DNA from 2 places in the Mesorhizobium sp. M0062 genome. Region 2 is predicted to be linked to the other one. Evidence: riboswitches for the same ligand, from Rfam matches in the RefSeq annotation. Region 2 holds a riboswitch; the other holds the start of a gene.

Region 1 (15,061 bases), on a different contig from region 2:
CTCACGCAGCATTTCCAGTTCCAGCCACTCTTCCTCGAGTGCGGCCAGCGTGGCGCGTTCCTTGTCGAGGGCGGCGATGGTCTTTTGGAACGAGGCCGGGTCGCGCTCGTAATAGGCGGGATCGGCGATGTTGTTTTCCAAACGCGAGATCGAGGCCATTACCGCCTCGATCTTCTTGGGCAGCGATTCCAGGGCGAATTTCTGCTTGAACGACAGTTTCTTCGACGGCCCTTTTGGCGCTGCCGGCTCGCTCTTGCCCGGCGCCGGCGCATCGCTGGCTTCGGCCTTGGCGCGCGCCTTGCGGTCGTCGAGCCGGGTGCCGCCGCGCTGCGCCAGCATGTCGGAATAGCCACCGGCATATTCGATCCAGCGGCCGCCTCCGTCCGGGGCGATGATGCTGGTGACGGTGCGGTCGAGGAAGTCGCGGTCGTGGCTGACCAGGATGACCGTGCCGGCAAAGCCGGCGACAAGTTCCTGCAACAGTTCCAGCGTCTCCATGTCGAGATCGTTGGTCGGCTCGTCGAGCACCAGAAGGTTGGCCGGCCGCGCCAGAACACGCGCCAGGAGCAGCCGCGCCCGTTCGCCGCCGGACAGCTCGCGCACCGGGGTGCGCGCCTGTTCCGGCTTGAACAGGAAATCCTTCATGTAGGACACGACATGGCGCTGCTCGCCATTGATGACGAGGTTTTCGCCGCGCCCGTCCGTGAGATACTGCGCCAGGGTCTCGGCCGGATCGACCGCCTCGCGCTTCTGGTCGAGCGTGGCGATTTCCAGATTGGTGCCGAGCCGCACCGAGCCGGCATCGGGCTTCATCTCGCCGGTGAGCATCTTCAACAGCGTCGTCTTGCCGGCGCCGTTCGGCCCGACAAGGCCGACGCGATCGCCGCGCTGGATGCGGGTCGAGAAGCCCTTGACCACGGTCAGGTCGCCAAAACTCTTCTCGATGTTCTTGGCCTCGATCACCAGCTTGCCGGATTCGGCGGCGTCGCTGGCCACCATGGTCGCCGAGCCCTCGGCGCCGCGATGGCCGCGAAAACGCTGGCGCATGGTCTGCAGTTCGCCCAGGCGGCGCATGTTGCGTTTGCGGCGAGCCGTCACGCCATAGCGCAGCCAATGCTCCTCGCGCACGATCTGGCGGCCGAGCTTGTGCTGTTCGCGCTCTTCCTCTTCCAGCACAAGGTCGCGCCATTCCTCGAAATGGCCAAAGCCCTTGTCGAGGCGGCGGGTCTGGCCACGGTCGAGCCAGACAGTGGCGCGCGAGACGCGTTCGAGGAAGCGACGGTCGTGCGAGATGACGATCAGCGCCGAAGACGTCCGGACAAGCTCTTCTTCCAGCCATTCGATGACCGACAAATCGAGATGGTTCGTCGGCTCATCAAGCAGCAGAATATCGGGTTCGGGCGCCATGACGCGGGCAAGTGCTGCGCGGCGCGCCTCGCCGCCGGAGAGATCGTTGGGGTTCTCCGTGCCGGCGAGGCCGAGATGCTCCATCAGATATGTGGCGCGGTAGGGATCGTCGGCAGGCCCAAGCCCCGCCTCGACATAGGCGCGCACATTGGCAAAGCCGTCCATGTCGGGCATTTGCGGGAGATAGCGCACCGTTGACGAAGGCTGGCGGAAGACCTCGCCGTCTTGCGGCTCGATCAGACCAGCAGCAATCTTCAGGAGCGTCGACTTGCCGGAGCCGTTGCGGCCGACGAGCGCGATCTTGTCACCGGCGGACGCCGTCAGTTCGGCGCCATCGAGCAGCGGCGTGCCGCCAAAGGTCAGTCTTATGCCGTCGAGGTTGAGAAGGGGCGGGGCCATGTCAGCTTTCAGGCAAGGGGTAGGGGTGGGCGAGCAGCAGCGCGCGGCCATGGCCGAGCGCGATTTCGAGGCCGCCCCCGGTCGTGTTGGACTTGACCTCGTTCGAGATGGTCAGCGACGAGCCGAACAAGACCTCGACATGGTCGAGCGGCCACTTCGCGCCGGACACGGTGAGGCCCGAAAGATCGGAAAAGCCGAGCACCGAAAACAGCGTTCCGTCGGCATAGTCGAAGCCGGCCTTGCCATGCAGCAGAGGGGCGCCTTCCTGCGCTCCGCTGGTCAACAGCACTTTTGTGCCGGCCTCGGCCAGCCGCAGGCTGAGCGCCAGATGGAGGAAGGCGTGGTCGGCGCGCTTGCCGCCGAAAGCGCCGGCCAGCACCAGGCTGGTGGCGCCGCGTTCCAATGCCGCCGCGATCGCCAGTTCGCCATCGGTCTTGTCCTTTTCGGGAGGAAACACCTCCCGCGGCACGGCGGCGAGATCGGCAGGCAGGTCCGCCGGCACAGAATCGAAATCGCCGACCCACAGCTCCGGCATCAGGCCGATCAGGCGGGCATGACCGATGCCGGCGTCGGCGGCGATGACGCGCGTGCCCGCGACCTGGCGGTCGAGCCGCGGCGTGCGGACGAGATCGCCGCCAAGCAAGATGGTGAATGTGCTCATATCCGCTGGCCCTTACCAGCCCCGCCGACGAAACGGAAGGCCGAGCGGCACCGTCACTCTTTGTTGGAGCATGATCTTTTTCCGGAAACGGATTCCACTTTCCGGGATCATGCTCGGGCAAACTTCCGCTTGCGTGGCACCTTGGCCGGGCCTATGTGTCGAAACGCTCTAACGGGGTGCCGGACGCGATCTTCGCGGACCGGCTGAGAGGCAGTCTCGCCAACCCGCTGAACCTGATCCGGTTTGTACCGGCGGAGGGATTAGACGCTTCGGACAGCCCGACGCCTCAATTCCTTTCAACACGAATGAAGGAGGCGCCGATGCGCATTTTTTTGTCCCGTCTTGTCCCAGCGCTGGGGCTTGCTGTTTCGCTACTGGCAAGCCCTGCGTGCGCGCAGGAAAAACTCACGATCTATACCTATGAGAGTTTCACTGCCGACTGGGGTCCAGGCCCCCAGGTGAAGAAGGAATTCGAGGCCGAGTGTGGCTGCAGCGTCGACTTCGTCTCGGTCGCCGACGGCGTCGCACTTCTCAACCGCGTCAAGCTCGAAGGTGCCTCGACCAAGGCCGATATCGTGCTTGGTCTCGACACCAACCTCACCGCGGAAGCCAAGGCTTCCGGCCTGTTTGTCCCACATGGCGCGGTGGCTGAAAACAACGTGCCGGGCGGCTGGAGCGACGACACTTTCGTGCCCTACGATTATGGTTATTTCGCCGTCGTCTACGACACCGAAAAGCTGAAGAGCCCGCCGAAGAGCCTGAAGGAACTGGTCGAGGGCGATGCCGCCGACAAGATCGTCATCCAGGATCCGAGGACGTCGACGCCGGGCCTCGGCCTGCTGCTGTGGGTCAAGTCGGTCTATGGCGACAAGGCGCCGGAAGCCTGGGCGAAACTCAAGGGCAAAGTGCTGACGGTGACGCCGGGCTGGAGCGAGGCCTATGGCCTGTTCTCCAAGGGCGAGGCGCCGATGGTGCTTTCCTATACGACGTCGCCGGCCTACCACATGGTGGCCGAGAACACCGGGCGCTACCAGGCGGCCTCGTTCGAGGAAGGCGAGTATCTGCAGGTCGAGGTCGCCGGCATCACCACCACGGGCGCGAAGAATCCGCTGGCGGCGAAGTTCCTGGCCTTCATGACCGGGCCGAAATTCCAGGATGTCATTCCGGAGACCAACTGGATGTTCCCGGCCGGGAAAACCGACAAGCCGCTCAATCCGGCTTTTGATAGGCTGGTCAAGCCGGCGAAGACCTTGCTGTTCAGCCCGGAAGAGGTCGCGGCAAATCGCAAGGCCTGGGTGGATGAATGGCTGGCGGTGATGAGCAAGTAGATTTGGCTGTATAGTCAAAAGATGAGTGCTCTACGGCGCCCCCCTCTGTCCTGCCGGACATCTCCCCCACGAGGGGGGAGATTGGCCTTTACGTTGACTTTCGCCAATCTCCGAAGCTGCAGGAATGAGCGGAGCGCTAAAACCGCCAATCTCCCCCCTCGTGGGGGAGATGTCCGGCAGGACAGAGGGGGGCGCGAAGGAACGCGACGCCCGGTAAAGAGTGCAACGCTCTGACCCCCGCATCACGGCCGGCATTGTCGCGCTTGCGGCAATCGCGCTGCTGATCGGTGGCGCCTTCGCCGGCCTTATCCGCGAAGGCGCGCACGACCTTTCCGGCGCCGCGTCCGCCTTTGACCTCTATCTCCTGCGCGTTGTCCGCTTCACGCTCTGGCAGGCTGCGCTCTCGACTCTGCTTTCCGCCGTACCGGCGCTCTTCGTCGCCCGGGCGCTGTCGCGGCATCCGCGCTTCTTCGGACGCGGCTTCATCCTGCAGCTATTCACTGTGCCCCTTGCCTTGCCGGCAATTGTCGGAGCGCTGGGAATACTGGCGCTCTATGGCCGCGCCGGTTATTTCGCCGCGATCGGTGGCCAGAGCTGGCCCGACATCTATGGGCTGTCGGGCATCCTCGTCGCCCACGTCTTCTTCAACCTGCCGCTGGCCACCCGGCTGTTCCTCGAAGCGCTGGGAACGGTGCCGGCCGATCAATGGCGGCTGGCGAGCCAGCTCGGCATGGGGGCGAGGCCAGCCTTCCGGCTGATCGAGTGGCCGGTGCTGCGCGCCGCGCTGCCGGGCGTCGCCGGGCTTGTCTTCATGCTTTGCATCACCTCCTTCACCATCGTCCTGATCCTCGGCGGCGGGCCGGCGGCGACGACGCTGGAAGTCGCCATCTATCAGGCGCTGCGTTTCGACTTCGATCCGGCGCGAGCGGTGACGCTGACGGTGCTACAGATCGCGCTGACTTTCGCCGTCATGCTGGCGCTGACGCGGCTCGGCGCCAATGTGACCGGCGACGCCAATTTGCCTGTCGCGCCGCGCCGCTATCACTTGGCCGGCAAAGCAGAAACAGCGTTCAACGCCGTCCTGATCGTGCTCGCCTTGCTGTTCGTCGCCGGACCAATGGCGGCCACCGTCGCGTCCGGCCTCGGCGCCGATCTCGGCCGGCTGGCGGGCGAGAGTGCCGTGCGTCAGGCGACCCTGACCAGCGCCGGTCTCGCCCTCTCGGCGGCGCTACTTTCGGTGGCGCTGTCGCTGTCGCTGATCATGGCTCGGCGGGCACTGTCGCTGCGCCGCCGGTCCAGTGCCCGTTCATTGCTCGAACATGCCACCGACACCGGCGCCGGCTTCGTCCTCGTCGTGCCGCCCATTGTCATCGGCGCCGGCTGGTTTCTCCTGCTGCGCACGGTCAGCGATGTCTTTGCCATCGCGCCGGTCATGGTCGTCATCGTCAATGCGGTGATGGCGATGCCCTTTGCCATCCGCGCGATGCGCCCGGCCTATGATGCGGCGAGCGAGCGCCACGAAAAGCTGTGCGCGCAGCTCGGCATTGCGGGCTGGAACCGGCTGCTTCTGGTCGACTGGCCATCGCTCCGGCGGCCGCTGGCCACCGGCTTTGCCTTCGCCATGGCACTGTCGCTCGGCGATCTCGGCGTCATCGCGCTGTTCGGCAGCGATTCGGTACAGACCTTGCCCTATCTCCTGCTGGCGCGCACGGGCAGCTATCGCACGGCCGATGCTGCCGGGCTGGCTTTGCTGCTCGGGGCGGTCTGCCTTGCATTGGTGGTCGCGGCAGACTGGCTGGGACGGGGAGAGAGATCGTGACGTCCGCTGTGGAGAAAGGCACGACTGTCCGGCTGGACAAGGTCTCGTTCAGCTATGGCGAAACGTCATTCCTGTTCGATGTCGAATTCCATACATCTAAGATCACCGCCATCATGGGGGCAAGTGGTTCGGGCAAATCGACCTTGCTCAATCTGGTGGCTGGTTTCGAGACGCCGGAGTCCGGTCGTGTGCTGATCGGCGGCGCCGATGTCGGCGCCGAGCCGCCTTCGGCGCGGCCGGTGTCGATGGTATTCCAGGAAAACAATCTGTTTGCTCATCTCTCGGTGGAGAAGAATGTCGGGCTCGGCCGCTCGCCATCGCTCAACCTGACCGACGCCGATCGCGCCGCAATCGCCGAGGCGCTTGACCGCGTCGGCCTGGCCGGCAAGGAGATGCGCCTGCCGCGCGAACTCTCCGGCGGCGAAAGGCAGCGCGTAGCGCTCGCCCGCGTTCTGGTGCGCGACCGGCCAGTGCTGCTGCTCGACGAGCCGTTCGCTTCGCTCGGGCCAGCACTGCGCGACGACATGCTCGACCTGGTGGCCGGCGTTCATGCCGAGCGGGCGATGACGGTGCTGTTCGTCACGCATCAGCCGGAAGACGCTCGCCGTATCGGCGAGCAGATGGTTTTTCTGGACAATGGCAGGGTTGCCGCGACGGGACCTGCCGCCGATTTTTTCGACGGCACTGGCCCTGAAGCGTTTCGGCGCTATATCGGCGCAAGTTCGGGCGGATCACGCGATATTGCCCGGAAGCGGACATAATTTACGACCAAACCGGCTACAGGTGATGTGGCGCTTGCTTGCCATGGTCCAGCTGATGTGGCTAGGTCCGCTTAGTACTGGTCCGGCACGAGCCGTGATTTGCCCCCTACAGCGCCGCATCCGGCCGGATGCGTAAACGCTGTAGGTTTTTTGATGTGTGCAGGATTGCCAACGAAAACCGATTTTTCGCTGGCGCGGACCCCGGTCCAAATCATGCGCCGAGAGCTGAAGGAACGCCGTGCTGCCGACCGGCACTGACACTTTGAAACGCAGACCGCTGGTGCGCTTCCTCGCGCTGGCCGGCCTTGCCGTGGCGCTGGCCAGCTGCCAGATGTTCACGCCTCCCGAAGTGCAGGAATCTGGCTTCCAGCCTTCCGACAAGCCGATCACGGTCGACAATGTCGCCGCCAACAGCAAGCTTGCCGAACTGGCGAAGGCACAGCATCCGCGCATCCTTGCCACCTATGGCGGCGAATATTCCGATCCCAAGCTCGAGCGCATGGTGGCCAAGGTTGTCGGCAGCCTGACCGTGGTGTCGGCCAATCCGACCCAGACCTATCGCATCACCATCCTCAATTCGCCAAACGTCAACGCTTTCGCGCTGCCGGGCGGCTATCTCTACGTCACCCGCGGCCTGCTGGCGCTGGCCAATGATTCGGCCGAACTCGCCGCCGTCATCGCGCATGAGATGGGCCACGTCACCGCCAATCACGGTCTGCAGCGACAGCAGCTCGAGGCCGAGGAAGGCCTGGCGACCAAGGTGGTCTCCGATGTGCTGGGCGACAGTCCGACCGCCAAGCAGGCATTGATCCGCGGCAAGCTGAGGCTGGCGCAGTTCTCGCGCAACCAGGAGCTGGAGGCAGACGCGATCGGCATCAAATCGATCGGCGAGGCGGGTTACGATCCCTATGCCGCCGGGCGTTTCCTGCAGTCGATGTCGGCCTATACCGATTTCCGCTCGATCAGCGGCGCCACCGACGCCAGCCTCGACTTCCTGGCTACGCACCCCAACACGCCGCAGCGAATTGATCTGGCGCAGCGCCACGCCCGCCAGTTCGGCGCGCCGGGCATCGGCACCCGCGACCGCGATTCCTTCCTGGCCGGGATAGACGGCCTGCTCTATGGCGACACGCCGGAAGAGGGCTATGTGCGCGGCCAGACCTTCCTGCATCCGGGCCTCGGCGTTTCGTTCACGGTGCCCGACGGCTTCATCATCGACAATTCGGCGGCGGCGGTGACGGCGACCGGTCCCGGCGACATGGCGATCCGCTTCGACGGTGTGTCGATCGACAAGGATCGTGCGCTGACCGACTACATCAGAAGCGGCTGGGTGGCCGGTCTCGACGAGACCAGTGTGCGCCAGGAGACGATCGACGGCAACGAGGCGGCGACAGCGCACGCCGGCGCCGATGGCTGGCAGTTCGACATTGCGGTGATCCGCGCCGGCGGCCAAGTCTACCGGCTTTTGACAGCGGCCCCCTCGGCCAGCACGACACTCGATCCGGTGGCACGCTCGGTCAGCGGTTCGTTCCGCGTGCTCAGCCCCGCCGAGAAAGCGGCACTGAAGCCGCTGCATATCCGCGTCGTCACGGTACAGGCCGGGCAGACGATGGGCACACTTTCGGCGCAGATGGTCGGCGTCGACCGCAAGCTCGATCTGTTCCGCGTGCTCAACGCGATGTCGCCGGGCGCCTCGGTTTCGGCCGGCGACAAGGTCAAGATCGTCACGGACAGATAGCGCCGGTCTTCGTCAGAAACCCCAGCCTTCGTAGTGCTTTTTTCTGAGATAACTTTTCTGAGATAACTCGGGGCGGTACCCCTGTTCCTGGCAATCTCACGCTGCCATGAATTCGGGGTTCTGCTTGACCAGCGCGAGCTTGAGCTTTTCCATGGCGCGGGCCTCGATCTGGCGGACACGCTCCTTGGAAATGCCGAGCGTCTCGCCGAGCGCCTCAAGCGTCGCACCTTCGTCGGTCAGCCGACGCTCCTCGATGATCCTGAGTTCGCGGGCATTGAGCGCGCGGAGCGCCGTCTTCAGCCACATCAGGCGCCGTTCGACGTCGATGGTGTCGCCGGCGACCTCGTCAGGCAATGGATCGTCCGAAATCAGGAAGTCCATCCGCTCGGTGGTACCGGCCTCATCGGCGAGGGGTGCGTTGAGCGAAGAGTCAGGTGCTGAAAGCCTGGAATCCATCTTCTCGACATCGGCCTCGGAGACGCCGAGGGCTACCGAGACTTCGCGGTAGAGCGTGGCGTTAGAGATCGGCTCGGCGCCGTTGGCAAGACGGGCGCGCAGGCGCCGCAGGTTGAAGAACAGCGCCTTTTGCGCCGAAGAGGTGCCGCCGCGAACGATCGACCAGTTGCGCAGGATGTAGTCCTGCATCGAAGCGCGGATCCACCATGTCGCATAGGTCGAGAAGCGCACCTCGCGCTCCGGCTCGAAACGCGCGGCTGCTTCCAGCAGCCCGACATGGCCCTCCTGGACCAGATCGCCGAGCGGCAGGCCGTAATGTCGGAATTTCGAAGCCATGGAGATGACCAGCCGCATATGGGCGACGGTAATCTGATGCAGCGCCTGCTGATCCTGGTCTTCCTTCCAGCGCAAGGCGAGAACATGTTCCTCATCGCGCTCGAGGTAAGGGGCTTTCATTGCCGTGCGGACCATGGTCCGTCCTGCCGTGTCTTCGATCATGCCGCGCTCCTGCTCCCGGACATTTTCGGACGGCCTGGCGGCCGTTATCTCTGTTTGACGCAATTCCGAAGGAAACCGCTTTCCCACTTTCCTGGAATTGCTTCGGGCCTAGCGCAGCCAAGGGTTCTTGAAATGGAAACGCGGCGCCCTACAACAAGCCATGAACGTGCCACACCGGGGATTGGTTCCGCCGCCGATGGCGGTTGTTTTGTGCGGTCCGACAGGGCGCATCGACACCGCAGATCGGGACTATTGGCACCGATCCGAGCTGCTTTGAGAATCTGATTTCTGGATCGCCGTTTTTTTGAAATCTGGTTCCTTATTTTGCTGCGCTGTATCTGTCAGTTTCCGGCTCTCACAAGCGCCGGACACCGGCCAAGGACGGGATCACACAGAAATGAAATGGCTCAATTCGCTCATCGTCGCCGGAACGCTTCAGGTTCTGGCTGTTACATCAGGCCATGCCGGCGCCAATCTTGACCAGATCAAGCAGGCCGGCACCCTCAAAGTCGGCACCGAAGGCACCTATGCGCCCTTCACCTATCATGATGCTTCCGGCGCGCTGGTCGGCTTCGACGTCGAGATCGCCAAGGCGATCGGCGACAAGCTCGGCGTCAAGGTCGAGTTCCTCGAAGGCAAATGGGACGGGCTGATCGCCGGCCTCGACGCCAACCGCTACGACGCCGTGATCAACGAGGTCGGCATCACCGACGCGCGCAAGGCCAAGTACGATTTCTCCGATCCTTACATCGCCTCCAAGGCCGTGCTGATCGTGCGCGGCGACAACACCGACATCAAGACGCCGACCTCAAGGGCAAGAAGTCGGCACAGTCGTTGACATCGAATTTCGGCAAGCTCGCCGAGACCAACGGCGCCGAACTCGTCGGCACCGACGGCTTCGACCAGTCGATCCAGCTGCTGCTCACCGGCCGCGCCGACGCCACCATCAATGACAGCCTGTCTTTCCTCGACTTCAAGAAGCACAAGCCGGACGCCAATGTGAAGATCGCCGCGCAGGAAGAGAACGCCGACTATTCCGGCGTCATCGTGCGCAAGGGTGATCCGGAGCTGGTCGCGGCGATCAACAAGGCGCTGGCCGACATCAAGGCCGACGGCACCTACAAGAGGATCGCCGATACCTATTTCGGCCAGGATGTCTCGCAGTAAAGACCATCTCCCGGCGGTTTGCCGGCAATGACCAATAGCGGCGGGCCGTCTTTGACGGCTCGCCGTTTTTCGCATGATATGAGAAGCACACAATCGCACTGCCGTCACCGCGGCGGTCTGTGGGGGAGGAGCCGTTCGTGCCGCACTGGCTACACCTGATGCTGGACTCGTTGCCGACACTGCTGTGGGCGGCGTTGATCTTCACCGTACCGCTGACATTGCTGTCGTTCGCACTCGGCCTGTTCGTCGGCCTGGTTGTCGCCCTGGTGCGGCTGTTCGGTCCCAAGCCTCTGGTTGCCGTGGTCCGCTTCTATGTCTGGATCTTCCGCGGCACGCCGCTTCTGGTGCAGCTGTTCCTGATCTTTTACGGCCTGCCTTCGGTCGGCATATTGCTGGACGCTTTTCCGGCGGCGCTGATTGGCTTCACCCTCAACATAGGCGCCTACAGTTCGGAAATTATCCGCGCCGTGATCGGCTCGGTGCCGAAGGGCCAGTGGGAAGCGGCCTATTCGATCGGCATGACCTGGAGCCAGGCGATGCGGCGCACCATCCTGCCGCAAGCCGGCCGCGTCGCCGTGCCGCCGCTGTCCAACACCTTCATCTCGCTGGTCAAGGATACGTCGCTGGCCGCCGCCATCACCGTGCCGGAGATGTTCCAGGCGGCGCAGCGCATCGTCGCCACCACCTATGAACCGCTGATCCTCTATGTCGAGGCGGCGATCCTTTATCTGGCGATGAGCTCGGTGCTTTCGGCCTTGCAGACGCGGCTGGAGGAGCGGCTCAACCGCTATGGCGGCTTCCTGGAGGCGCGCTCATGATCGGCCTCACCGATATCGAAAAGCGCTTCGGCGACAATCTGGTGCTGAAGGGCGTGACGGTCACCATTGCCGAAGGCAGCGTCACCGCGCTTGTCGGTCCCTCCGGCGGTGGCAAGAGCACTCTGCTGCGCTGCATCAACCTGTTGGAGATCCCGACCTCGGGCATGGTGCGCATCGGCGACGAGACGCTGGAATTCCGTCCCGGCATCAAGATCCCCAGCCGCGACATCCAGCGCCTGCGGCTGCAGACCGGCATGGTGTTCCAGAACTTCCAGCTGTTCCCGCATCGCACCGCGATCGAGAACGTCATGGAAGGCCTGGTGACGGTGCTCAAATGGCCGACGGCAAAGGCGCGCGAGCGGGCACTGGCGCTGCTCGAGAAGGTCGGCATGGCGCACAAGGCGGACGATTGGCCGGCAACGCTGTCGGGCGGCCAGCAGCAGCGTGTGGCCATCGCCCGCGCCCTGGCGCCGTCGCCCAAGGTTCTGCTTTGCGACGAGCCGACCTCGGCGCTCGATCCGGAACTGGCGCAGGAAGTGGTCGACGTGCTCGGAAAACTCGCCAGCGAAGGCACCACCATGGTGATGGCCACGCACGACCTTCGCCTTGCCTCCAAGATCGCGCAGGAGGTGGTGTTCCTCGATGCTGGTGTCGTCGTCGAGAAGGGGCCGTCCACCGTGGTGTTCAGCAATCCGGAGCGGGAACGGACCAAGCGTTTTATTGCGACGCTGAAGCAGGAGGCGGAGAAGGAAGCCGGCGGCTGAGCCTTCTACGTTCCCCTTGTGGGGAGGTCGGACGGAAGGTCCGGGTGCGGTCTGGTGTCGTCCCCATCCTCGCTGCTTCGCAGCGACCCTGGCTGGGCGAGCCACGGGTCTCGCCCGTCCTTGGAACCCCACAAGGGGGTAAAAACAAAAACCCGGCACAAGGCCGGGTTTTTCATGATTTCGACGGTGAAAGCGATCAGGCAGCTTCTTCCTGCTCGGCTTCCTCATTGTCGGCCTTGGCGCCGCGCTTCGGGCCCTTGTTGAGGTTGACCTCGATCAGGCGCACGGCTTCGGTTTCCGACATGCGGTTGACTGCCGCGATCTCGCGCGCCATGCGGTCGAGTGCCGCCTCATAGAGCTGACGCTCGGAATAGGACTGTTCCGGCTGGTTGTCGGCACGGTAGAGGTCGCGCACGACTTCCGAGATCGAGATCAGGTCGCCCGAATTGATCTTGGCATCATATTCCTGCGCACGGCGCGACCACATGGTGCGCTTGACGCGGGCGCGGCCCTGCACGACCTTCAGCGCGCGCTCGACATAATCCTCTTCCGACAGCTTGCGCATGCCGATGGAGGTCGCCTTGGCGACCGGAACCTTCAGGCGCATCTTGTCCTTCTGGAAGTCGATGACGAACAGTTCCAGCTTGTGGCCCGCAACTTCCTGCTCGTCGATCGAGACGATCTGGCCGACGCCGTGTGCCGGATAGACGATGTACTCGCCGGTCTTGAAACCGTGGCGTGCCGAGGTGGACTTCTTCTGCGGGGTGATCGTTGCCATTACGCCCTGAACTCCTTGTTGTGGCACCGGCGGCCTGCCGGTCCGAACGCATGCGACCGGGGACACCGATCGTTAGCCGCACAACAGATGAACCCATCGGAAAAAGCCGGGACCGGCAAACCGCATACATAGCGACTGCCTGGCCCAGATCGCTCTGGTCCGATTGGGGATTTCACCTTTCAGTGATTTGGGGCGCTTGCGCCATAAATCGACGTTGTGTCACCGGCATGTTTCAACTGGTGTAGCACAAAAAGTCGGAAGAATCAAGGTTTTGCTGCAAACGCGAAGGTCGAGCGCCATCGCCGCCTGTCAAGGCAGTTAATGTATGATGCGCGTTACGCAGCGTTATGACGATCCAATAGGCCGCACTTTTTTGCTTTGCGCATCACCCTTTCCGAAATCGATTCCGATTCCAGCGTCATGTGCTCAGTCGCCTTCGCCTGGCTCGGCGGAGAAATATTTCTCGAACTTGCCGGCTTCGCCGTCGAAGCTCTTGGCATCTGCCGGAGGCTCCTTCTTGGCGGTGATGTTGGGCCATTTCTCGGCGTATTCGGTGTTGACCTGCAGCCATTTGTCGAGGCCCGGCTCGGTGTCGGGCTTGATTGCATCGGCCGGGCATTCCGGTTCGCAGACGCCGCAGTCGATGCACTCGTCGGGATGTATGACAAGCATGTTCTCGCCCTCGTAGAAGCAGTCGACCGGACAGACCTCGATGCAGTCCATGTACTTGCATTTGATGCAGTTGTCGGTCACGACATAGGTCATTGGTCGGCTCCGGGACGTCCCGTTCTTGCTAGAGCGACGTGCGTCCAATTGGACGCACAAAGTACGCTCTGACACTTTGAATCTGCGCATCGTGCCTTCCGAAAAATCGATTTCCGATTTTCGGGCCGATGCGGCGGCTTTTTTGGTGAGGTAACGCCTTTGCCTGCCGCTTGCAAGGGCAGCCATTGCAGGCGGGGCCCGCGTGTCCGGAATGAAATTCCAGACCGCCGGCATGGCGCAGACGGCCAAGGCTTCAGTCTTCGCCGAACAGCCGGTCGGTTTGCCTGCGCTCTTTCTTGGTCGGCCGGCCGCTGCCGGCGTCGCGCAGCGCCGGAATGGCATCGGCAACAGCCTCGCCTTTCGGCGCCGGCGGCGGGGACATGTCCTCGTAGAGCGTGCGCGCTTCCTCGGCCGGACCGCGCCGCACGCCGGTGCCAAGCACCTTCCAAATGAAAATGCGGCGCTCGTGCGTAATGGTCAAAACGTCGCCAGGCTTGACCAGATCGGAGGCCTGCGCTGCTTTGTCGCTGTTGATGCGGACGCGTCCGGCGACAACCAGCTTGGCCGCCAGCGAGCGCGATTTTATCGCGCGCGAAAAGAACAGCCACTTGTCGATGCGCTGACGACCTTCAGCAACCATCGCAGCGAACCTGGGGCTTATTTCTTCAGCTGGTCGCGCAATGCGGCGAGCTTGGCGAAGGGCGAGTCCGGATCGAAGCGCGCAGGGCGTTCCTCGCGTGGCTTGGCTTGGAAAGCCGGCTTGGCGCCTTGCGGTCCGCCTTTGCCTTCCGGCCTGCCGCCTTTCCAGTCAGGCCGGCCCTCGCGCGGACGCTCGCCTTGCGGCTTGCCGTCGCGGCGCTGTTCGCCCTCGGCCTGCGGCTTGGGCTTGAACTTCGAACGGTCGAAGCGTGGCTTGGCGGCACCGTCGCGCTGGTCGCGCCGGCCCTGATAGGCCGGCCGTTCGCCCGGTGCCGGCTGTCCGCCGGCAGCGTCGGCCGGCGCATCGGCGCGGCCAGCCTGGCCGTTACGCGGGCGATTGTCCCGGCCTTGACGATGGCGCGGGCGCTGCTCGAAACGACCCTGCCGCCACAGCAAGATGGGCTTTGGCGCTTCGGCCTCGGGGACAGGCTCAGCGCTTCCACCCTCCCCCTCGTGGGGAGGGTCGGCGCGCAGCGCCGGGGTGGGGGCAGCGCCGGCGTCGGCGGTTGCGCCTGCATCGGCTACGCGGTCTGCACTATCGGTTTCGTCAGCGCTGTCACCCCCACCCGCGTCGCTTCGCGCCGCGACCTCCCCCATCGAGGGGGAGGTAAGGGCGTCGGCGTTTTCGGCGACGGTGGCGTCGGCGCTTTCGGGGACGGTGTCGTCAGCTTCTGCAACAGCCGGAGCTTCTTCCGTGATTTCTATGGGGGCTTCGACTTGGGGAGCTTCGACCTGTTCTTCCGCGACGGGCTCTGCCGTTGCTTCCGCGATGGCTGGAGCTTCGGCGGTGGCTTCAACGGCCGCAGTTGGCTCCGAACCCTCGGGAGGCGCGCCCGGCTGAGCGTCCGCAGCAACAGCCTCCGCTGCGGCTTCGGCGACGGGCTGCTCAGCCGCAGGCTCAGCGGCGGCAACCGCATCCGGCTCCGATCCAACGGCCGGCGCTTCAGCGACGGCTTCGCTTGCAGCGGCTTCCGTCGCCTTGGCCTGTTCAGCTTTTGCAGCC
Region 2 (15,061 bases):
TGGTGGTTGTGCGCTGAAGCGTGTCGCGATTAATCGGGGTGAAAGGGTTTATCGCGGATTGGAAGCACCGTTCGCGGTGACCTGCGAGAGCTTGCCTTTTTTGACCAGCACCGGTTTCAGATAGGTCTTCCTCATTTTCCACTCTCCACGTCGGGCACCCAAAGCCCTGTTCCCGGCCAGACGGCACGAGGCGTCGGATAATCGGCTGCTAGACGGCGACCGGCCCGGAGCCGTTACCATTGTCGGCTGTAACCTGCGAGAGCTTGCCCTTCTTGACCAGCACCGGCTTCGAATAGGTCTTCTTCATGCCGCATCTCCAGTGTCAGGCGAGGCCGCCAGATCAGGCGACAGCCGACTCAACGACTTCACTCGATCGGGCCGGAACCCGCTCCATTGGCGAGCGCCGTAACCTGCGAAAGCTTGCCTTTTTTGACCAGAACAGGCTTCGAATAGGTTTTCTTCATAGTGATCCTCCGAGCTTACGCGATAATGCCAGACGGATCGGCACTGTCAACCTTCGCGGCCACGCTGTCCCATCCCGGTTTTTCTTGGCGCCGATGCGCTAACTGCAAGTCCACCTTCATCGACAAAGCGTTGTTCTTGGGCGTGCATGGCGTGGCCGGGTTGCGGTGCGAAAAATGTCCGAAACTGCGGCGGGTCTGGCCTGGTTGGTCGGCCTGCTCAAACAGAGCGGCAATGCAGCGCGGACTGGCCCAGCCTAAACATTGGCCTTGCCGTCGCGCCGCACTCACAGTTCCTTCTCCGCCAGTTCGCGGAAGGCATCGGGAACCGAGCGCCGGGCTTCCAGCGCCACGGCGCCATAGCCGACAGCCTCTCTGCCAAAGCGCTGGCGGATCTTGTCGATGGCGCGGTCGGCGCCAAAGCGCGCCAGGCCTTGCCTGCTGCCGGGCCGCTGCTTTTCATCGGCAAGCCCGAGCGGCAGCTCCAGCTGCAGCTCGGCACTTTCTTCCAGCTGCGACACCGAGATCGCCAGCAGCGAGATGGTCTTCTCCCGAGGGTTGGCGGCCAGCACGCCGCGCACCAGCTCCCCGGCGATTTCGGCCAGCATCGCGGTTGCCGAAATCGGCTGATCGAGCGTCAGCGAGCGTGTGACGGCGTGCAGATCGGCGAAACGCACGCGCACCGTCACCGTGCGCCCGGGCCGTGATTTCGCCCTGAGCCGGCTGGCGACCCGGTCTGCCAGATGCAGCAGCACGGGTCCGAAGATACGCGCTTCGGCCGGCCGTCTGCCAAGCGCCGACTGCGCGCCGGCGGAATGCGACCGCCTGTGGGTTTCGAGCTTTCGCGGGTCGCGGTTCCATGCCAGCGACGCCAGCTTTTCGCCGGCGGCGGGCCCGAGCAACCTTCGCAGCGCCCCACTATGCGTCTTTGCCAACTGGCCGATGGTCTCGATGCCGATCTCGGCCAGCCGCGCTCTGGTCGCCGGGCCGACGCCCCACATCAGCCCGACCGGCAGATCATGCAGGAAGGCAAGTTCGGTGTCCGGATCGACCACCACCAGCCCGTCGGGCTTGGCCACCTGCGAGGCGATCTTGGCCAGATGCTTGGTGCGCGCCACGCCGATCGAGATCGGCAGGCCAAGCTCTGCCCGGACGCGCCGACGCACCGTGGCGGCGATCTCGGGCGGCGGCCCGAACAGATGCGTGCAGCCGGCGACGTCGGCAAAGGCTTCATCGATGGAAATCCGCTCGACCAGCGGCGTGAAATCGTCGAGCACCTTGATGGCGGCATCGCCCAGCCGCTGATAGTCGGCGAAATGGCCGCCGACGAAAATCAGTCCGGGGCAAAGCTCGCGCGCGCGTCGTCCGGGCATGCCGCCGCGCACGCCGAAAACCCTGGCTTCGTAGGAGGCGGCAAGCACGACGCCGCCGCCGACGGCGATCGGCTTGCCCCTGAGCGCCGGGTCGAGCAGCTGCTCGACCGAGGCGTAGAAGGCGTCGAGATCCGCATGCAGGATGGTGGGTTCCATCCCGACCGTTCCCTTTGCGGCGTTGCAGCATTAGCCGCGTCTGTTGTGAGAGGCGTTTTTCCGAACAAATAGAGAACAAACAGGGCCTATTGTCAAGCGAAGCGGTTGCCGCCGGCCGGTCCGTTCCAGGTCGGGCCGTCGAGTGCTCCGCCTGGGCATCGGACCTGCGGAACATTGTCTCTCGCCTCAGCGTTCATATCCGCGACGGGACGCTGTTTTTGTGGAGGCCGGTATGGGCCAGTTCGAGATGATCGACCTCGTCAGCGTCGTTGACGCCTGCACGAGCGATCGCGTTGCCGGGCACTGCGTGTCAATGGCCAGGGCGGTGGAGGAGTTGCGAGTGCTGACCGGTGATTTCGTATCGCCGGACGAGACGGTGGCCAACGCGCTGTCGGCAGTGGCGCTGGGGCGCGGCTGCGCGGTGGTGTTCGACGAGCGAGCGGGCGCCGACATCTTGCTGACGCCGTAGCGCGGCGGCGCCGGGTTGTGGCAGCCAGAAAAGTCGAACAGCGTGCAAAAAGCTGTGCAGGCATGGCCCCATAACCGGGGCGTGGAAAATTTCTGCACGTGGGTGTATTCTCCAGGTCGCAAGCGGTCGCAGACCGCATAGGGGGAGAAATGACATGCCGAGGGTTTCAGAACTCTTTTTCAAAACTGCCATCTTGTTCCTGATGTTGGGGATTGCGGCCGGCCTGCAGATGGCGATCTCGGGCGACCACGCCGCTTTTCCGGCGCACGCGCATATCAATCTGCTCGGTTGGGTGACGAGCGCCATCTTCGGCGGCTACTACGCGCTCAATCCGCAAAAGGCGGCGCGTCGCGTCGCCATGATCCACTACGGGCTCTACACTCTCGGCTTGGTGATCATGCTGCCGGCGCTGTATGTGATGCTGCAGGGAAACCCGGCGCTTGAACCGATCGTCGCCGGCGGCTCGCTCATTATCGCCGCTGCCGTTCTGGTTTTTGCTTTCGTGGTGTTTTCGCCCGAAACGGCGCGCTCGGTGTCCGGCGTGGTTCCGGCCTCTCGCTGACTGTTCGCGCGCGGCGATCAAAGTCCGACCCGCATTCGCGACCCGCGACACGGGTTGGCCAGGCCGATGGCCGCAGCCGCTGGCTGCGGTGTCTATCGCCGCGTCGGCGTTTAACATACCCGAGTCCCACCACGTATTATTTCGTGACTATTTGGCGCCGGAACCTTCCCAGATATCGCGCGTTGCGGCGACTGTATTCGCGCTGCCTTATATATAGGCAGACTTGAGTACGTCCACAGCATGGGTTGGGGGAGGAGCAGGCCACCATGTCGAAAAGAGAAATCGGAACGTCGGCCTCACTGGGCCGACGCATCGCCGATCTGAAAGCCAGGATGCGAGACGCCAGCGTTACTGAACACGAGATGCAGACCTTCCAGAAGGTCGCAGCCATCATGGGAGGTGTCGAAGGCTCCCTACGCCTCGACGCCGACGACCTGATCGCGGCGTCCTTCGTCACCGAGGCGCTCGGCGATCCCGGGTCGAATTGAAGGTCAGAGCCCGTCGGCACTCAAGTGCCGGCGGTCGATGGCCCGGTTCGCAGCGCCGCGATGCCGGAGCGTGTCTGCACCGCCCGCGGCGGGGATTTCTTGCGCACTTTGAAGATTTCAGGCGAGCGGCCTCGACGGCGCTTGAAATATTGGGCTTCTCGTTCGTGCTTCTCGGCTGCTTCTCGGCTGTCGAAGGTGCCGAGATTGTCGCCGTCCAGCCCTTGACCACAAGGGCTAAGCCAAACCGCCAAGGCGCCTTAAACGAAGGATCCGGCCAGCCGGATCCTTCGAAATATCGCGATGCTCCGGCATCGCCTTCAGCTCATACTTGGTCCAACTGGTGACGGCGTGGACGTCCCGGGAAACCTCTCGAAAGTCCGCGGTCGCTGCCTTACACGTCGTCGAACGGGCCGCCGCGCCTCGCCAGGTCGTGACCAATGGCGGCTTCCTCGGCGTCGTCGGGCAAGGCATCGTCACTGTCCTGGTAGGGGTTGTCGTCATCCTCCTCGGGCAGTTCGCCTTCCTTCTCGACACCGGTGGTGTCCGGCAGGCTTTCCTCATCTGCTCCGTCGGGTAGGACCGTTGCGCCACGCAGCGCATCCCAATCCTGCCGGCGCGGCGTCGGCGCTTCCACTTCATCATTGGCGATCCTGTCGCGGGCATCGTTTTTGCTCGGCGGCGCCTCGACCTCGTCATTGGGTTTTCTGTTTCGTTCTTCCATGATTGCCTCCTCCGGGCGGCTTTGCGTCGAGAAGGTGGAACTCACTTCCGGCTGTCAGGTTCCGGCAACCACTCCATCTCCGTGGAACCAATTGCCGCCAGTCTGCTTTGCCAGGGACTAGTCTGCTTTGCCAAGGAGATGAATCCAGAGGAGCTGGACCATGAAGACTTTCCCCCTCATCCCATGCGTGCTGCTCTTGGCGCTGGCCGACCCGGCGGCTGCGCAGGACAATGGCGACCAGCACGGCCCTGCCGCGCCTTGCCAGGCGCAGCCTCAGGACGATGGTCAGAAGCCGCCGGTCGCCAATGGCGGCGGCGAATCGACCAGCACGCTCGGTCCCTGCGGCGGCGTGCTGCAGCCGCCGCCCAGTGGTGACCAGGATATGACGCAGCCGCCGCCGGACCAGGGCAAGACGCCGGTGATCAAGCCTGGCGAGGTGCCTGCGCAGCCGCCGAAGCAATGACCTTTGCTTGAAACTTCACGGCGTGGCACGAAGGCGGTCGGTTCCGGTCTTGGCCGGGCGACGCGGTCACCGGATCAATGCCGGCGCCGGCCGCAATCGCCACCGGAATTGGAGCCGTGCATCATCCATGTCGAAGGTCTCCTGAGGGATTGTGCTTCAATGCGAATCTTGCGGGTGCGGGTTCTGCTGGCATGACCGGGAAGCCGATCAATTTAGTCTCCGCTTGCGGAACAAGACCGTACCGGCTGCGTTTGCCTCCAGGAGCCCGCCACCTCGATTTGCGCTGTTTTCGCCTCGCGCGGGAACACGGCGGAGCTCGCCAACAACGACAGGAGACGAAGATGAAAACCATCCTTATTCCCGCCGTCGCCGGGCTCGCCATGATCGCTGGTATCGGTATTGCCGCCGCCGACGAGGTCATCGTCACGCAGCCGGCACAGCAGCAGGTGATCATCACCCCGGAACAGCGCACGGTCGTGCACCAATACGTAAAGAAACATCCGCTTGCCTCGGTCAATCTGCTCGGCGTCGAATTGAATGTCGGCACTGCCTTGCCTGACACTGTCGAGCTGCAGGAGGTTCCCGACGTCCAGTACAGATACGCCGTGGTCGACAACCATACCGTGTTGGTCGACCCCAGCACGCGCAGGATTGTCGAGGTGGTCGAGTAACGCTCGACAACCTAACCATTCATCGGTGATACGGCCCTGTCGTTCTTCCCAAAAGGGCGGCAGGGCCGAATGACGAACATGATGAAAGGAGAATTGCCATGTTGCCGCATGTCGAGACCCCGAACTCCGCCAATGTTGCGGCGTGTTGCGACAAGTTGCTGGCCGAGCGCAACACGGCGCTGTTATCGATGAAGGAAGCGATCGCGCTCCTGCGGGAGCGCACCGGCACCGATCGTTCGGATGCCGACCTCGCGGGGCTGATCGTCAAGAAAGCGGCGCTGCTCGGCGTTGCGGTGATTTCCGACCCGCGCTGAGATGTCTCGTCACTCAAGACGCCGGCCGAATTTTCGGCTAATGTTTTCGTGGAATCTGGACCAACCGACCGGACCCAACCACGGAGGCTTAAGTGACGGACGACAAACAGGACCGCATTCGCCAGCGCGCGCACGAGATCTGGGAAAAGGCCGGCCGGCCTGAAGGCGCGCATCAGGAACACTGGGAGCAGGCCACGGCTGAAGTCGATGGCGCGGTCGCCAAGCCCAAAAACGCGGCGAAGAAAGCTGACGCCAAGCCCGCCAAGGCAGCCGCCAAGCCAAAGGCGGCGAAGCCTGCCGCCGCAAAGTCCGGCAAAGCCAAATCGAAATAAGGCCAGAAATAAGGCCAGTCGAAATAAAGCAAGGCCGGAATTCGCTGGCCGGGGCCATCCTTGGCGCCCGCCGTTCAGGCGCGCCCGAGCCTCTCAACCTGACGAATTGCGCCTGCGACGGGCAGCGCAATTCCTTGTGTTTGGCGACAGGCGCCCTCATGCCTCCCAGGCATAACTCGACAGCGCAAAGCGAATGCCGGCAGCTGTCATGGCCAGTTCGCATTCGGTGATCTGGCGCAGGTGGCGCAGATAGCGCGTTACAGTCTGTGGCAGCCAGCCGGCGCAGGCCTCGACATAGGCGCGGCTGTGAACAAGGGTGCCGGTCGACAGCCTCTCGTCCTTATCGGCAACGACTTTCAGATATTGGCGGATGAAGCGGATGTCGTCGGCGATGTCTTGGCTGGCCATTCGCCAAGCCCCGGCGAGGCGTTCGCACTGATCGAATGACAAGGGCAACAAAGGGGGCGGCAATAAAGGCGGCGGCAACAAAGGCGGCGGCAACGACGGGGGTGACAGCAAAGGCCGAGAGAGATCGGCGAAGGCAACATGGTTCGCTGTGCTCAAGGACATTCCTCTCTGCGAAAAGAGATATCGTACTTTATGTACGAATAAGCGTCAAGCCAATTTCGTACGGTTGGGACGATGGAAATGAATATAGCAGCGGTCGCTTCAGCTAATCCCGCATCGTGAATCCTTCAGGAGTCGCACCAATTTCGCGGAGGGATTTCCCCAGGATGGTGTGACTGTTTTCCCTCGTGGCGGCGTCGAACAGGTTCAAGCCGCCCCGGATCGTCTCGCGCCAGTTTTCGCCCTTGTCCCACGCTTCCATGAAGGCGAAGGCAAGGTCGTCCTGGCGACGCGTGGCTTCGAGCGCTTGGGTCAGCAGGCGCGCTTGATGGAGATCCTTCTCCCGCTTGGCGCCAGCGCTCGGCCCGCGTCGCGAGGCGACGATCAGCTTGTGGATGGCGTAGCGCTGGGGCGAGGGGACCAGCACAGGCAAGCCCGAGCGATGCAGGAGCACAGTCCGGATGGGGTCGCGGATAAGGAAATCCAGAAACCGTAAGGGCTGCGCGGAGTCTCTGCCGTTTTCTTATAATTACGTTTATCAGCTTGAATTTCAACGCAGTTATAAGAAGTTCGTGGAAACGTTATAACGCAACGAACTGACGAGTCGTCTGTTAACGCCCGGGCGCCCGGCACGTCTGGCCCAAAACACTTTCCCGCAGTGCCTCAACAAACGGCTTCCCCAATGCCGCGAACGGTGCTTTAACCCGCCCATCCACAGGGGTGCTCCGTATCGTCGGGGCTGAGATGAGGGCGGCAAGCCTTCGGACCCTAAAGCTGATCTGGATAATACCAGCGGAGCGAGGCGGGCGATGTTTTCAGGCGCACAGATTTCCCTTTATCCCATGACCGACGATTTCGTCGGCGTCATCCTCGGCGCGCTCGGCGCGCTCGATCCCTGGCGCGACCGGCTGCGGATCGAAACCGATGACATCTCGACCCTTATGGTCGGGCCGCCCGAGGTGCTGTTTCCCGCCATGCGCGACCTGTTCGTCGCGGCGGCCAAAAGCGGCAAGCACTGCGTGCTTTCGGCGGCGGTCTCGCGCGGCTGTCCGGGCGAGCCCGACGATCCGATCTGCCGCTCCGACGAGACCGGCGGCCCCGCCATTCCGCTGGACGAGCGCAAGATCGCCGCGATCCGCGCTGTCCAGGCCACGCCGTCGACCGGCCAGCCGGTGGCGGCGCAGTTCTCGCTCTACGTTATGGGCACGGGCGACCATATGGACGAGATCTACGGCTGCATCGATTTCCTGAAACAGTCCGGCGTCTTTGAGCGCTCAAAGAACTTCTGCACCAAATTGCGTGGCGATGCCGGTGCGGTGTTTGCCACGCTCAACGAGGCCTTCTGCCGCTTCGGCCCCGGCGCCGGCCACGTCACCCTCGACATCACGATCTCGGCGAACAGCCCGAGCGCCGTCTGAGCCGCGGCTCAAGCGTCGTTCCTTGAGGATATTGCCGTGGCTGGTTTATCTGACCCATTGCGTGGAGGAGATGCCTCTGACCCCTCAGCACAGAGAGGAGGGGAGCCATTGGCGATTGGCGAAGACCGCGATGCCCACGAATCTCCCCCCTCGAGCAGGAGATGGCCGGCAGGCCAGAGGGGGTCCCAGCGCGTGGAGCGCCGACGTCCTTTTCGCATCGGCAAGGCGTGGGCGCTCTATGCGAGACGACCCCCTCTGTCGCCTTCGGCGACATCTCCCCCTCGAGGGGGGAGATTAGCCGCAGCCATCGCCAAGACCATCCCCGCCGCCTGCGCCTCCGCCCTGCTCCTCGCGGCGTGGGAGCTCTACGCCCGCTATGGTGGCGCTGCGCCCACCATGCTGCCGGCGCCGTCGCGCGTGCTGCAGCAGGCCTGGGAGCATCGCGCTGCCCTTGCCGACAACACGCTGCCCACCATCCGCGCCACATCAGCCGGCTTCGCCTGCTCGTTGGTCGCTGCCTTCGTGCTTTCGGCGCTGGTCGATTTCTTGGCCCCGCTGCGCCGCGCGCTGTTTCCGCTGCTGATTGTCAGCCAGACCTTGCCGCTGGTCGCGATTGCGCCGCTCATCGTACTGTGGTTCGGCTTCGGGCTGATGCCAAAAATCTTGCTTGTGGCGCTCGTTACCTTCTTCCCGATGATGGTGGCGCTGGTCGAGGGTTTTGCCGCGACCAGCAAGGCGATTTCGCAGATGCTCGCCACCATGGGGGCAGGGCGCTGGCGCATCTTCTGGCTGGCGCGCCTGCCTTCGGCGCTGCCCTATTTCTTCGCCGGGCTGCGCATCTCCATCACCTACGCCGTCGTCGGCGCGATCTTCGCCGAATATGCGGGGGCGGCGAAGGGGCTGGGCATCTACATGCTCAATGCCAAGAACAACTTTCGGCCCGATCTGGTGCTCGCCGCGGTCGCCGTCAGCGCCGCGCTCACGCTTGTCTTGTTCGCCATTGCGGTGCTCGTCCAGCGCTTCGCCATGCCTTGGGAGAATGCAGGGAGCGAAAGCCGCGACGGCAAGGTTGAAGCTGCAGAAGAGAACCGTCAATGACGCGGCTCGAACTCCGGGACATCAGGAAGAACTTCGGCGCGCTTGAGGTGCTCGCCGGCATTTCGCTTCATGTCGCGGCCGGCGAGTTCGTCTCCATCCTCGGCCCTTCCGGCGCCGGCAAGTCGACGCTGTTCCAGTTGCTGACCGGCGCGCTGAAAGGCGAGGGCGACATGCGCTTCGACGGCGCGCCATTGCAGGGCAGCCCCTTCGCCTTCATGCCGCAGCGCGACGCGCTGATGCCGTGGCGGCGCGTCATCGACAATGTGACGCTGGGGCTGGAAGTGCAGGGTCTTGGCCGCAAGGCGGCGCGCGAACGCGTCGCGCCGTTGTTCGCTGAGTTCGGCCTTGCCGGTTTCGAGCGCGCCTGGCCGGCCGAGCTTTCCGGCGGCATGCGCCAGCGCGCCGCCCTTTTGCGCACCGTGGTGCAGCAGCGCGACATGCTGCTGCTCGACGAGCCCTTTGGCGCGCTGGATGCACTGACCCGCGCGGGTATGCAGCGCTGGCTGGAAGGCATGTGGCAGCGCCAACGCTGGACGGCGCTGCTGATCACCCATGACGTGCGCGAAGCCGTCTACCTCTCCGATCGCATCTATCTGATGTCGGCGCGGCCGGCCCGCATCATCGGCGAGATTGCCGTGCCGCTGCCGCGCCCGCGCACCACCGGCAGCGATGCCGCGCGCCAGGCCGCCGCGCTCGAAGCCGACATCCTCGACACGCTGCTCAATCCCGGGACTGACCGGCCCTCGTTCCCGCAGACCGCTCAAAGGAGTTTTTCATGACCGAATTCACACGCCGGCAGGCTTTGCTGCTGACGCTGGCTGCCGGACTGCCGCTTGCCTCTCGCGCTCATGCGGCTACGCAAAAAATCACCGTCGCGCTCGACTGGACGGTCAACACCAACCATGTCGGCCTGTTCGTTGCCCGCGACAAAGGGTTCTACCACGAGGTCGGGCTCGATGTTGAGATCCTGCCCTATGGCGATACTGGCGGCGGCACGCTGGTCGCCAACCGCATCGCCGATTTCGGCATTGCCGGCGTCGGCCTGTTCACCCAGCGGGCTGCCGGCGCCGATCTCAAGGCGGTCTACGCCGTGGTCCAGCAGGAGACCGGCCGGTTGGTCTTCAACGCGGATCGCGGCGAGATCAAGAGTCCCAGGAATCTCGACGGTCTGACCTATGGCGGCTTCGGCAGCGCCTGGGAAAACACGCTGATCTCGACCATCATCCGCCACGATGGCGGCAAGGGCGTTTTCGAGACGGTGACATTAGGCACCTCGGCCTATGAGGCGCTGGCCAACGGCTCGGTCGACTTCACGCTGGAGGTCTCGACCTGGGAAGGCGTCGCTGCCGAGCTGAAAGGCGTCAGGCAGCGCGGCTTCCGCTACGCCGACTACGGCGTGCCCGACGAGCACACTACCTTGATCGCCTCCAGCAATGCCTATCTCCAGGCAAACCCGAAGGCCGCATCGGCCTTCGTCGAGGCAACGCGGCGCGGCTACCAATTTGCCTGCGATCACCCGCAGGAAGCCGGCGATCTGCTGATGGCTTCCAACAAGGATGCGCTGACCGACCCGGCGCTGATCCACGCTTCGCTGAAGATGCTCGTCGACGGGCATTTCTTGCGCAGCCAGGACGGCGTCATCGGCACCATCGACAGGGCCAAGATCGAGGCGATCGGTACCTACCTCTTCAGGGCCGGCATATTGCTCGATGGCGATGGCAAGGCTCTGAAGGAGAAGCCGGATTTCGGGGGGTATTTTACGAACGAGTTTTTGGGAGCGTAATCTCCCCCCTCGAGGGGGAGATGTCGCCGAAGGCGACAGAGGGGGTCGGTACGTCCTGACGCGACTTCCTATCGCGGACAGAGGACGTCAGCGCCTTACGCGCGGCGACCCCCTCTGGCCTGCCGGCCATCTCCCCCTCGAGGGGGGAGATTGCGCCTCACCGCCTTCTCCCTCACATATCGATCATCGAGCGCTTCACCCGGCCGATGATGGTGATGGCGCCTTCGAGCGCCGGCGGCGGGATGTCCATGTAGGAGGCCGGCTGGAAGGGCGGGTTCTCGTTGGGGCGATAGCGCTTGTAGGTGGCCTGGCCGCTTTCGTCCGAAATGACATAGCAGCCATTGGTCACCAGCCGCTTGTCCCTGAGGTTGACGAAGATGATCGAATCCGGTGGCGAGATCTTGTTCATCGACGGGCCGTCGACGCGCAGCGCAATCCATTGGCCCTGCTCCAGATCGGTGGTGGGGATGGTCGGATAGTCGCTGAGATTGACCACCATGTCCTGGCTGCCGAGTTCGCCGGCGCTGATCCATGAGACGATGGGCACGTCGACGGTGGCCAGCGACGGCATCGGGATCTGCCGGCCCGACTCGTCAAAGCCGAAATGGCCCCCCGAAAGGCTGCCGCCGTCGCCGTTGAACAAGAGCCAGCCGGGATCGACGCCGAACAGGCGGCCGTATTTCTCCGCCGCCTTGCGCGACAGCGGCCGGTTGCCGTTCTCGTGACTGATCAGGGTGTTCTTGTTGATGTCGCGCAATGCCCGCGCGGCGTCGCTCGGCGAGGCATAGCCCGCCTCCGCCCGCGCCTGCTGCAATCTGTGCCTCGGTTCCTGCATCGTACAAATTGCCTGAAATTTATCGTCCAATATGTACGATTTCGCTTGCGTACGTTTCGTACATATCGTACGCTTAGCGCATGATCGAACAAATCGCAAGCGTTTCCGCAGACATCCTCAGCTTTCTCCCATCGTCCGGGCTGTCCTCCTCCCCGGTCCGGACGCAAACCGGGGCTTCTGCCCCGGATCCGGTCGAACCGTCGTCCCCCCGATCGACCGGAACGGCCGGAGCCGCTCCTCTCCCGGCTCCGGCCACCTCTTCAGCCCATGGCGCCGCCGGCGCGCCAAGGGCTGTCTCCGGCGGGCAGGGCATCTCCTGCATCCGCACGGAAGATGGCACCGTCATCCTGTTCGACCGGCTGACGGGCAGGGCGGTTTCCGCCCTCACCAAAGCGGCCGCCGAAGCCGCCTTGCGGCATCTCGCCGGCTCGCTGCCGGCCGCCAGTATCGGCTGACCGCACCGACCATCCGCTCTGATTTTTCCCGTGGGCCCTCGGGGCCGGCGCTCGGCCTTGCGCGCGCAATCAATGGATACCGACATGACTGCCTATACCGACACCGAATTGCAGGAGATCGCCGTCTGGCTGAGGGATGGCCTGTCGGCCACAGGGATCGCCGTCCGCTTCACGGCGCTGCGCGGCAGTCCGGTCTCGCGCAATGCCATCATCGGCATCGTCCACCGCAACAGCGCGTTGAAGACCATCGGCTTCGCCAACCCCAGAGGCGGCAGGTCCGGCGGCCGACCGAGGAAGAATGCGACGGGGAAGACTGCGGCAAACGAGAATACCGCCAAGAGGAATCCGCCGGCGCAGCCAAGCAAGCTCGTAAGGGAAGTAGGAGTTTCGAAGCAGGCCGCGCCGGTCAAACCGGCCGCCAAACCGAGCCGTCAGCCATCGGCCAGGCCTCTGTTGCCAGCCCGTCCGGCGCCCTCGATCCCGGGCGAAGGACGGCTGGTGGTGGACGGCGAAATCTACCGCTTCAATGTGTCGGCGCCGCGCCCTGCTTCGCTCGGGCGTCAGCCGCATGTCGCCGCCATGCGCTTCATCGACTGCCTGTTCGACCGCTGCCGCGCGCCGCTCGACCTGACGCTGGAGGAAGACCCCGACAAAGACCCTCCCGGCAGCCGGCCGGGATTGGAGATGCTGTGCTGCGGCCTGCGCACAAGGGCGCTGAAAAGCTACTGCGAATATCATCAGACGCGTTTCCACCGACCTGTGGCGGAGGTGGTGTGAGCGGCTGGGCTCCGTTCCTCGCCTCCGGACGACCCCACCAATGACCGAAAGCCGGCGGGACAGCGCCCCCCTCTGTCCTGCCGGACGTTCGTCGCTCGGGAAGCCAAGCAATTGGCTTTCCGTCCGCTTCGCGGACCACTCCTCAACCCCCACGCGGGGGGAGATTGGCAGCTCGCCCGCACTGCCTTCCAACGGCGGTGGTGATTGGCGAAAGCCGACGCGACATCCGATCTCCCCCCAAGTGGGGGAGATGCCCGGCAGGGCAGAGGGGGCGCGAAGGAACGCCAACCTTCCGGCTCAACAACCCAATCCCACAAGGATCCCCCGATGAGCAAAAAAACCGCGCAGAAAGCCAAACCGCCGAAATTGCCTGCGGGCGAAGCCGAGCAGGTGCGCATCCGCCGCGAGATCGGCCATGATTTCGCGCTGAAGGACGATCGCTTCGGCCGCAAGCGGTTGAGCGTCGGCACCGAAGAGGCGCGGCGCGTCTACGAGGTCTCCAATGACGGCTACACCGCGACCGGCGGCATCGTGCGGGTGCGCAATGTCGATCCGCTGGTCGGCATCACCTCGCTGACCCGCCAGCAGCGTGAGGCCGGCCAGCGGTTTCGCGACGATTTCGAGCGCGCCTCGCGTGACGGGCTGCGGCCGATGCCGTGGGAAGAGCGCATTGACGGCGGCCGCATCAATGGCGGCATCCCCGACCGCGTGCTCAACGCCGGCCGCGCTCATGCTCACGCCGTCGCCGCCCTGGCCCACTGGGAAGTGGCGGAGGTGGTTCGCAAAATCTGCCTCGAAGGCCAGTCGGTGAAGGCGCTCGCCGAGCGCACCGGCGAGGGACGAGATGTGGTGGTGAAGATGTTGAAGGTCGGGCTCGACCTTTTGGCCGTGGATTACGGGATGATGCTGATGCGGAAGCCGCGATAAGGCCGGCAGCCGCGTGGTGAAGCGGCCGGCCGGCAGATGCCGGCCGAACCGGTTTCACCCTATCGGATCACCGTTCGCAAACGCGAATTTCCTCGACGATCCTGTGATGATGGCGCCAATGCTTGACCAACTCTATGCGGCAATGGCGATGGTGCCTGTGATACCTGTGGTACCTGAAGCCGTTATCGTAGGCATTATACTGGTAGTAGGGGCGAGGAGCGTAGCGATCGTAATAGTCGCCATAGCTGTCATTGTAGTCATCGTCATAGTAGCCGTTGCCGATGCCGATCACGACGCGCCCGCCGGCATTCGCCGGAGCGATCATCGCCGCCGCCGCAGTGATAGCGATAGCCGAAGCAAGCAGGAGCTTTCTCATAGCTGCCTCCTATTCAAGGTTGCGCTAATATAACTCGCTGGGCACGACCTCGTTCCATAATTTTGCAAGATGCGAACGACCCCTGCGCCGTGCATTGCGAGGAAAGCCGGCGTCACCTCCTGTCAGCATCGTCCCCGGATTTTTGAACCCTTCGCCGCCCCAGCCATTAATCCGGCATGAATCAGCAAGGGAAGGACGAGACCATGCATGTCATTCTTGGAGGTACCGGCCATGTCGGCTCGGCGGCGGCAATGGCGCTGTTGCGGCAGGGCGAGGATGTCACGGTGGTGACGCGCGACGAGTCGAAGGCCGCATGGTTGGTTGAACAGGGCGCGGAGGCCGCGGTTGCCGATGTGCTCGATGTCGAGGCGCTGCGTGAAGTCTTGCGGCGCGGCAAGCGGGCGTTTCTGCTCAACCCGCCGGCCGATCCATCGACCGACACCGACGCCGAGGAGCGCAAGACGGTTGGCGCCATTGCGGCGGCGCTGGAGGGCTCCGGCCTCGAAAAGCTGGTGGCGGAATCGACCTACGGCGCGCAGGCCGGCGAGGGTGTCGGCGATCTCACCGTCCTTTACGGCCTCGAGCAGAAGCTGAAGGCCCAGGCCATTCCGGCAAGCATCAACCGCGCCGCCTATTACATGAGCAACTGGGATCAGGCCCTGGAGACGGCGCGGCGCGACGGCGTCATCACCTCCTTCTTCCCGGCGGATTTCGAGCTGCCGATGGTGGCGCCGCAGGATCTCGGCGAGGCCGCGGCGAGACGTCTGCTGGAGCCGACGGACAAGACCGGCACGCACTATATCGAGGGCCCTCGG

What was found. A riboswitch is a leader RNA that binds a small molecule or an ion and turns the genes downstream of it on or off. The one in region 2 is predicted to bind thiamine pyrophosphate.
Region 1: linked by a shared signal. The riboswitch ahead of thiB (thiamine ABC transporter substrate binding subunit) and the one ahead of NKJ64_RS19655 (YkoF family thiamine/hydroxymethylpyrimidine-binding protein) in region 2 are both predicted to bind thiamine pyrophosphate.

Annotation. Positions count from the first base shown of each region.
Region 1 covers NZ_JAMYUO010000004.1:164,027-179,087, reverse strand. Annotated here, with positions in the region: gene NKJ64_RS06985 (ABC-F family ATP-binding cassette domain-containing protein) at 1-1,806, opposite strand, end outside; gene NKJ64_RS06980 (thiamine diphosphokinase) at 1,808-2,467, opposite strand; TPP riboswitch at 2,630-2,744, shown strand; gene thiB (thiamine ABC transporter substrate binding subunit) at 2,788-3,795, shown strand; gene thiP (thiamine/thiamine pyrophosphate ABC transporter permease) at 4,016-5,614, shown strand; gene thiQ (thiamine ABC transporter ATP-binding protein) at 5,611-6,375, shown strand; gene NKJ64_RS06960 (M48 family metalloprotease) at 6,707-8,113, shown strand; gene NKJ64_RS06955 (RNA polymerase factor sigma-32) at 8,210-9,067, opposite strand; partial or broken gene NKJ64_RS06950 (amino acid ABC transporter substrate-binding protein) at 9,465-10,234, shown strand; gene NKJ64_RS06945 (amino acid ABC transporter permease) at 10,372-11,052, shown strand; gene NKJ64_RS06940 (amino acid ABC transporter ATP-binding protein) at 11,049-11,816, shown strand; gene NKJ64_RS06935 (CarD family transcriptional regulator) at 12,013-12,594, opposite strand; gene fdxA (ferredoxin FdxA) at 13,021-13,359, opposite strand; gene NKJ64_RS06925 (RNA-binding S4 domain-containing protein) at 13,613-13,999, opposite strand; gene NKJ64_RS06920 (helicase-related protein) at 14,017-15,061, opposite strand, start outside.
Region 2 covers NZ_JAMYUO010000016.1:108,248-123,308, reverse strand. Annotated here, with positions in the region: gene NKJ64_RS19735 (hypothetical protein) at 1-17, shown strand, start outside; gene NKJ64_RS19730 (hypothetical protein) at 209-307, opposite strand; gene NKJ64_RS19725 (hypothetical protein) at 366-464, opposite strand; gene dinB (DNA polymerase IV) at 749-1,990, opposite strand; gene NKJ64_RS19715 (hypothetical protein) at 2,223-2,459, shown strand; gene NKJ64_RS19710 (heme-copper oxidase family protein) at 2,614-3,021, shown strand; gene NKJ64_RS19705 (hypothetical protein) at 3,288-3,509, shown strand; gene NKJ64_RS19700 (hypothetical protein) at 3,530-3,760, opposite strand; gene NKJ64_RS19690 (hypothetical protein) at 3,901-4,230, opposite strand; gene NKJ64_RS19685 (hypothetical protein) at 4,391-4,693, shown strand; gene NKJ64_RS19680 (DUF1236 domain-containing protein) at 5,035-5,364, shown strand; gene NKJ64_RS19675 (hypothetical protein) at 5,463-5,678, shown strand; gene NKJ64_RS19670 (DUF2934 domain-containing protein) at 5,771-6,010, shown strand; gene NKJ64_RS19665 (hypothetical protein) at 6,167-6,418, opposite strand; partial or broken gene NKJ64_RS19660 (GSU2403 family nucleotidyltransferase fold protein) at 6,684-7,073, opposite strand; TPP riboswitch at 7,284-7,396, shown strand; gene NKJ64_RS19655 (YkoF family thiamine/hydroxymethylpyrimidine-binding protein) at 7,387-7,995, shown strand; gene NKJ64_RS19650 (ABC transporter permease) at 8,251-9,093, shown strand; gene NKJ64_RS19645 (ABC transporter ATP-binding protein) at 9,090-9,872, shown strand; gene NKJ64_RS19640 (ABC transporter substrate-binding protein) at 9,869-10,876, shown strand; gene NKJ64_RS19635 (LexA family transcriptional regulator) at 11,049-11,711, opposite strand; gene NKJ64_RS19630 (hypothetical protein) at 11,792-12,166, shown strand; gene NKJ64_RS19625 (hypothetical protein) at 12,251-12,943, shown strand; gene NKJ64_RS19620 (DUF6456 domain-containing protein) at 13,271-13,870, shown strand; gene NKJ64_RS19615 (hypothetical protein) at 13,938-14,246, opposite strand; gene NKJ64_RS19610 (NmrA family NAD(P)-binding protein) at 14,450-15,061, shown strand, end outside.